DNA from 3 places in the Luteibacter sp. UNCMF366Tsu5.1 genome. Region 1 is predicted to be linked to each of the others. Evidence: predicted binding sites of a transcription regulator. Region 1 holds the regulator's gene; each other region holds the start of a gene.
The links. Region 1 encodes FliA, which starts transcription of late flagellar genes. Its sites were predicted from a motif close to TAAAGTTTNNCNNNCNNNGGCCGATAA; they were not measured.

Region 1 (2,265 bases):
CGCGGCATCGGACGAGGTGGTGGTGGTGGTCTGCGACGAGCCGGCCTCGCTCACCGATGCCTACGCCCTGATCAAGGTCATGAGCCGCGAGTTCGCGGTCAACCGCTTCCGCATCGTGGCGAACATGGTTCGCCACGCCCAGGAGGGGCGCCAGCTCTTCGAGAAGCTGTCCCGGGTGACCAATCGTTTTCTCGATGTTTCCTTGGATTTCATGGGCATGGTTCCGCACGACGAGTACCTGCGCCAGGCGATCCGCCGCCAGTCGGCGGTGGTCGATGCCTGGCCCAGCAGCCGGTCGGCGGTCGGATTCAAGAATTTGGCCAGGTCGGTCGATACATGGGGTGAACCCGAACCCCGTGCACAGGGCCGTATTGGCTTCTTCGCCGAACGGTCCCATCAGGGGGGAGGGCTACCACTGTGAGCGTCGCGACCGAATACCTTGAAATCACGCGCATCCCAGCGGATGAACTGGTAAAGACCCACGCGCCGCTGGTGCGCCGAATTGCCTATCACCTGATGGGCCGGCTGCCGCCGAGCGTGGATGCAAACGACCTGATGCAGGCCGGGATGATCGGGCTGCTTGAGGCCGCAAGAAATTACTCGCCGACTCGCGCGGCCAGCTTCGAAACCTATGCGGGTATCCGCATACGTGGCGCCATGCTGGACGAACTGCGCAAGACGGATTGGACCCCGCGCTCCGTCCACCGGAAGTTGCGCGAGGTTGCGGAGGTGACGAGGCAGATCGAGAACGAGACGGGTGGCGACGCCGAAGACGCGGAAGTGATGAAGCGGCTGGGCATCGACGCCATGGAATACAACCAGATCCTGGCGGACGCGGCGAGCGCGCGGTTGTTGAGCCTGACGGCGCCCGAGGGCGACGAAGGCGCGGCGATCGACGTGGTTGACCCGGACGCGGCCGGTCCGGAAGGTACGTTCGAGCAGGAAGGTCTGCGTGGCGCACTGGCGCAGTCCATCGACGGATTGCCCGAGCGCGAGAAGCTGGTCATGTCGCTGTACTACGACGAAGAACTCAACCTGAAGGAAATCGGTGCGGTGTTGGGAGTGAGCGAATCGCGGGTATGCCAGATCCATGGTCAGGCCCTGATTCGACTCCGCGCACGCATGTCGGGCTGGAAAGACAAGCAGTGACGGCACCTTTCGTGACGTCGCCGAAAAAGAACACGCGGTAGCAAGGCGGAGAGAACGTTTTGGACAAGAACATGAAGATTCTCGTGGTGGACGATTTTTCCACCATGCGACGCATCGTCAGGAATCTGCTGGTGGAGCTTGGCTTCACCAACACCCTGATCCAGGAAGCCGAAGACGGTAATGCCGCGCTGGCGATGCTGCGCGCGCAGCCGTTCGACCTGGTGGTCACGGACTGGAACATGCCGAACATGACCGGCATCGACCTGCTCCGCGCCATTCGCGCCGACGCCGCCCTGAAAGCCATGCCCGTGCTGATGGTGACGGCGGAGAACAACCGCGATCAGATCATCGCGGCAGCACAGAGCGGCGTGAACGGCTACGTCGTCAAGCCCTTCACGGCGGTCACGCTGAAGGAAAAACTCGACAAGATCTTCGAACGACTCGCCGCGGCCGCGGGCTAAGGAACGACCATGAACACCGTGATTTCCCCTGGCCACGACGTGGCGCCCGAACTGCGCGAGCTGCTGGATGCGAACGATCCCGCCTCGGTCGAGGAGGCCCTCGATCGCCTCCTGCGCAGCCGCGAACAACACCTTTTCATGGCGCTGGGCCACCTGGCCCGCGACCTGCACGAATCCGCGCGCCGGCTTGCCGCCGACATCTCGCACGATGGTGTGCCGGGCAACATGAGCGACGCGCGCAAGCACCTGCGCGACGTGCTCGAGATGAGCGCCCAGGCTGCCCATCGCACCCTCGATTTCAGCGAAAAGCTGCGCCCGCAGGCACAGGCGCTCGCCCGCCAGGCCGATGAAGTACTGGTGCTCGATCACGCCGACCCCGCCTTCGCCACCAGCGCCACGGCGCTTGCCGTGCGTGTGGGCGACTTCGCCCAGAGCTGCGACATCGGCTTTGGCGAAATGGTCGAGGCACAGTCCTGGCAGGATCTCTCCGGTCAGCGCGTGGCGCAGGTCGAAGCGTTCATGGCCAAGGTGGAATCGTCGCTGGTGGAGCTGGTGCGCCTGACCGGCACGCTGGCCGGTGGTGCCGCGCCTGCTGCTGAAAAGGTCAGTCAGGACGAAGTGGACCGCCTGCTCAGCGAATTCGGCTTCTGAGCGC
Region 2 (2,265 bases), 1.2 Mb from region 1:
CGCACCGACGACGATGCGATGTATCTCTCGATTCCCTACTTCGCCGACACGACCCGCGCCCACCAACCGACGCCGGTCGGCATCGTGGTGACGAACCACATACTGCTGACCTTGCGCTTTGCGGATTCGCCCGCCTTCCAACTCGCCAACGACAGTTGCGCCGAACATCGCTGGGAATCCAGCGCCGATGCGCTCGCCACGTTGATCGAAGCGGTCGTGAATGTCGCCGCGAAGCGCATGGAAGACGTCTCGGCCGACCTCAAGAAGCTGTCGGATCGCATCTTTACGCCCGAACGCCTCGGCACGCCGGCCCTGCGCAACTGCATGCTCGAAGTGGGGCGGCTCGAAGGCGAGCAGGCGCGCAATCGCTCGTCGATGCTCGGCGTGCAGCGGATCGTGTCCTTCCTTCGCGCCAAGCAGCCGGACTGGATGTCCGATGACGTCGCCGTGCGCCTGCGCGTGGTAGAGCACGATCTGCGCACGTTGGACGAGTTCGACGACCAGCTCACCAACAAGCTGCAGTTCCTGCTCGACGCGAGCCTTGGCTTCATCAGCACGGACCAGAACCATGTCATGAAGGTGCTGACGGTGACTTCGGTCGCGACGATCCCCCCGGTGATCCTCGCCGGCATCTGGGGCATGAATTTCAAGGACATGCCCGAACTGACCTGGCCGCACGGTTATGCCATCGCCCTCGCCGCCATCCTGATCAGCATTGTGTTGCCGGTGCTGTTCTTCAAATGGAGGGGCTGGCTCGATGGCGACTGACCGGCCTACCTCAGCCTTTCATTATTGTGAAGGCCAGAAAACGTGCGCTGATTCACCTTTTGATACATCCAAGGCCTTCATACGCTAAAGTTATCGGCCAACCTGCCGTCACTCACCCCAACGGGTCGGTCGGCCCGCGGTAATCAAGACTAAAGGGGCGCCCTGCGTGCCCCGCTCGGGGGAGGAGTCGTCGGTGCCAGCCATGCGTGCATATAGCGATCGATGGGTCGCTCGGAAATTGCGGCCATGAAAGCCGCCTGGCACGCTCTTGCCGGCGTCCTGCCCGAGTCGCGTCTGCTCGCGTCCGTGGCGGAATTCACCCACCACCGCGATATCGACGCGCTGGACCACAGCATGGTGCTGTCGCTGGCCGAGTTGGTGGCCGTCAACAGCGTCACCCTGTGCAAGTGCGGAGAAGACCCCTCGCATCCGGTGGACTCCATTGTCGTCTGCTCGCGCAAGCCCGGTCCCGAGGGCGGCTTCGTCGTGGAGGCCGTCGATCCCGACCGAGACGGCGATGCGATCGACACCATCGTCTGCGCACTGGAAACCTCCGAGGCGATCAGCGACGTCACGGAGCACGGCGTCAATCGCCTGGTGATTCCGATCCAGCGCGAGCACGCAGCCATCGGCGCCCTGATGCTCGAGGCCGAGGAACCGCTCGACGAAGTGCGCTCGATGGTCGAAGGTTTCGCGCGCATCTATGGCAACTACATCGCCCTGCTCAACGAAAGCGAGCGCGACAAGCTCACCGGCCTGTACAACCGCCGGAGTTTCGAACAGCGACTGCAGCGGCTGCTCAAGCTGCACCGCCAGCGCAGCCGGCCCGCCCCGGGACGCGCCGAACAGCGGCATGCCCCCGAGACCCAGGCGCAGCTGTTTCTCGCCATCCTCGACATCGACCATTTCAAGCGGATCAACGACACCTACGGCCACGTCTACGGTGACGAGGTGATCCTCATGCTCGCCCAGCAGATGCGCGCGAGCTTCCGCCAGGGCGATGTGCTGTTCCGCTTCGGCGGCGAGGAGTTCGTGATTCTGCTGGCGGCGCCGGACGAAAGTGCGGCGAGGGCCGTGCTCGATCGCTTCCGCCAGCTCGTTGCGGAACACGCGTTCCCGCAGGTGGACCACGTGACCGTCAGCATCGGCTACGCGAGGATCAGCGAGAACGACTATCCCGAGATCGTGCTCGATCGCGCGGACAAGGCGCTCTACTTCGCCAAGCAGAACGGCCGCAACAGCGTGCACGGGTACGAGGCGCTTTCTGCACGCGGCGAACTCGCCCCGGTCGCCCTGGGCAGCATCGACCTGTTCTAACGGGCTTGGGGCGCGTAACGCCGGCCGGGCGCCTTCCCTGCGGGGCGCACCCGGAACGCCAGGCTGATTCTCGCCCCGACCTCGGTGCGCACTTTCGGTATGCCGTGGTCGTAGTGATGCTGCGTGGCGTAGCTCATCGTGAGCACGCTGCCAGCCTCGAGGTCGATATCGAAGTTGCGC
Region 3 (2,265 bases), 570 kb from region 1:
CTGCTTCGCGGGCCAGCGTGTTGGCCTGGCGCGCATTCTCCGCATTCTGGCGAACCGTGGCGGTCAGTTCTTCCATCGACGCGGCGGTCTCTTCGAGCGAACTGGCCTGTTCTTCCGTGCGCTGCGAAAGGTCGAGGTTGCCGCTGGCGATCTGCGTGGCGGCTGAGGAAATGGCCGAGGAGCTGTCGCGCACCTGTCGCATCATGCCCTGCAGGCGCGCCACGAAGCTGTTGAAGCTTTCCACGACGCCGTTGTATTCGCTGCCGTTGCCTTGGGCGAGACGACGGGTAAGGTCTGCATCGCCCGAATTCAGGTCATCGATGTTGGCCTTGAGCGTGGCGAGCTGGCGCATCAGGGCGCGGATACCCAGCACAAGGGCAGCAAGCAGCAACAAGGCGAGCGGCACCTGCACGGAGGCCAGCTTGGTGAGAATGCGCGAACTGTTCTCGGTGAGCAGGCGAGTGGGCAGGCTGGTGGCAAGTACCCACGGCGTGCCGGCGATCGGCTTCAGGAAGAGCGTGTGCGATTCGCCGTCGGCATCGTAGTCATGCTCGATCTGTCCGGCTTTTGCCAGGCCGGGCAGGGCGTCCTTCACCTGAGCGATCATCGTCGAGCTTCCGGCGAGGTCGGCGAGCTTCTTGAGGACGATATCGTCCTTGATGTACGTGCTGTTGCTGACGATGGTGCCGTTCGGCTCGACGATCAGGATCTGGCCCTGAACCTTCTTTTCCATGTCGGCGACAAGGCGGTTGAAGAAGCCGAGAGTGACGTCGATGGTCGAGACGCCGAAGATCTCGTCGCCCTTGTAGATGGCCATGGCGCAGTTCGTGCGCGGCTGGGCGCTGGCATCGTCCTTGTATGCATTGGCCCACAGGCAGTGCCCGCGTGGTGCGCTCAAGCCGTTCTTGTACCAGCTCTGTTCCCAGTACTTCAGCGCGTCCGGCTGGTTCCAGTGCGTGTTGACGGCCAGCTTGCCGCTGGCGTCGCGCGCGAAGAAGGTGCTGTCGCGTTCCTTGGTTGCTTCGCGCTTGAACGGCAGGGGCCAGATGCCGCCGCCAAACACGTCGGCGTCGCCGTACTGATCGACCAGTCCGGGCTGGAGGCGATCGATGGACGCGCTGTCCATCAGGGCCACCGTCTGGGTGATGCTGCGCTGCTGCGCTTCCACCTGGTGCAGCTTGTTGGTAATGACGCTACCGATCTCGTCCACATTCCATTCGACCAGCTTGGCCTCGGTCGCGCGGAGGTCCGGACTGACGAACAGGCGGATGACGACAAGAGTCAGTGCCACCAGGACAAGAAAATAGGCAGCGACCGCCACCGTGTAGCGTGCCTGGGTCGACTTGAAAAGATTCACGCGGAGAGACCGTAGGGATATGGGAGTTCAATTAACGGCCCGGCCGGGCGGTTCTTTAGGGCTAAATTGTCAGTCTTTACAAACCTTTGCGTCTCGTTGGGGGTGAGACAAATCTAAGTAAACGCTTACGTCGTTGGGGCCCGGTCATGACACAGCGACTGCGGCGCCGAGGTCGTGAACGGCCGGGAGCGTGCCTGGCATGCCGATGTCAGGCGCATTCTGGGTTTCCCCCTCCTCTGCCAGACGTCGTAGCAGCGAGGCGACGTCGAGCAGCAACAGCGTCGTTTCCCCGGGTATCTCGGCGACTTCATGCATGTCCTGCCGCAGTTCGTCGTTCAAATGAAGGGCGATCAGGGCCGGGACCAACAGCTTGTTGGACGGTTCGATGCTGGTGATGCTACGCACGGCGTCGACGACCAGGCCATATTTGTGCCCTGCATGTTCCACGACGAGGATGCGGGTGTCTTCCGTTTCGACGAATGGCTCCATGCCGTACACGTGGCGCAGGTCGATCACGGTGATAAGCGCGTGGCCGGTGTTGAGCACCCCGCACACGTACGGTGAAGATCCGGGCGGGCTGACGAGGGGGTCGTGTGCACCGATGACCTCGCAAACCTGGTCGAGTCGCACCGCCATGGGGCGATCGAGATCGAAGGTCAGCCAGGTTTCCCGTTGAGTCTTGCGGCGGGCGTCACTGGAGTGTTCCTCCTCGTCGGTCACGAGGTACAGGTCATGATGGCCCTTCGCGAGGTGCGCCATGTAGGGGTTGGCAAAGAGCGCGCTGGTGCTGATCAGGATCAGGTCGCCTTCGCCGGTATCGCGTCGGCTGATGACGTTGGCGAACAAACCGATCTGTCCGCGCGTCGGTGGCATGGGCAGCAGCTGCGCCTCTGTGTGCGCCACGATGC

Region 2: a site for FliA is predicted at 854-880, ahead of BT115_RS01555 (GGDEF domain-containing protein). Genes of this name have one in related genera too.
Region 3: a site for FliA is predicted at 1,389-1,415, ahead of BT115_RS19040 (methyl-accepting chemotaxis protein). Genes of this name have one in related genera too.

Annotation. Positions count from the first base shown of each region.
Region 1 covers NZ_FPIS01000001.1:1,521,977-1,524,241, reverse strand. The annotation lists gene BT115_RS06740 (P-loop NTPase) at 1-421, shown strand, start outside; gene BT115_RS06735 (RNA polymerase sigma factor FliA) at 418-1,149, shown strand; gene cheY (chemotaxis response regulator CheY) at 1,209-1,610, shown strand; gene BT115_RS06725 (protein phosphatase CheZ) at 1,620-2,261, shown strand.
Region 2 covers NZ_FPIS01000001.1:345,453-347,717, reverse strand. The annotation lists gene BT115_RS01560 (CorA family divalent cation transporter) at 1-768, shown strand, start outside; gene BT115_RS01555 (GGDEF domain-containing protein) at 1,015-2,085, shown strand; gene BT115_RS01550 (alpha-ketoglutarate-dependent dioxygenase AlkB family protein) at 2,082-2,265, opposite strand, start outside.
Region 3 covers NZ_FPIS01000001.1:953,587-955,851, reverse strand. The annotation lists gene BT115_RS19040 (methyl-accepting chemotaxis protein) at 1-1,357, opposite strand, end outside; gene BT115_RS04115 (chemotaxis protein CheW) at 1,502-2,265, opposite strand, start outside.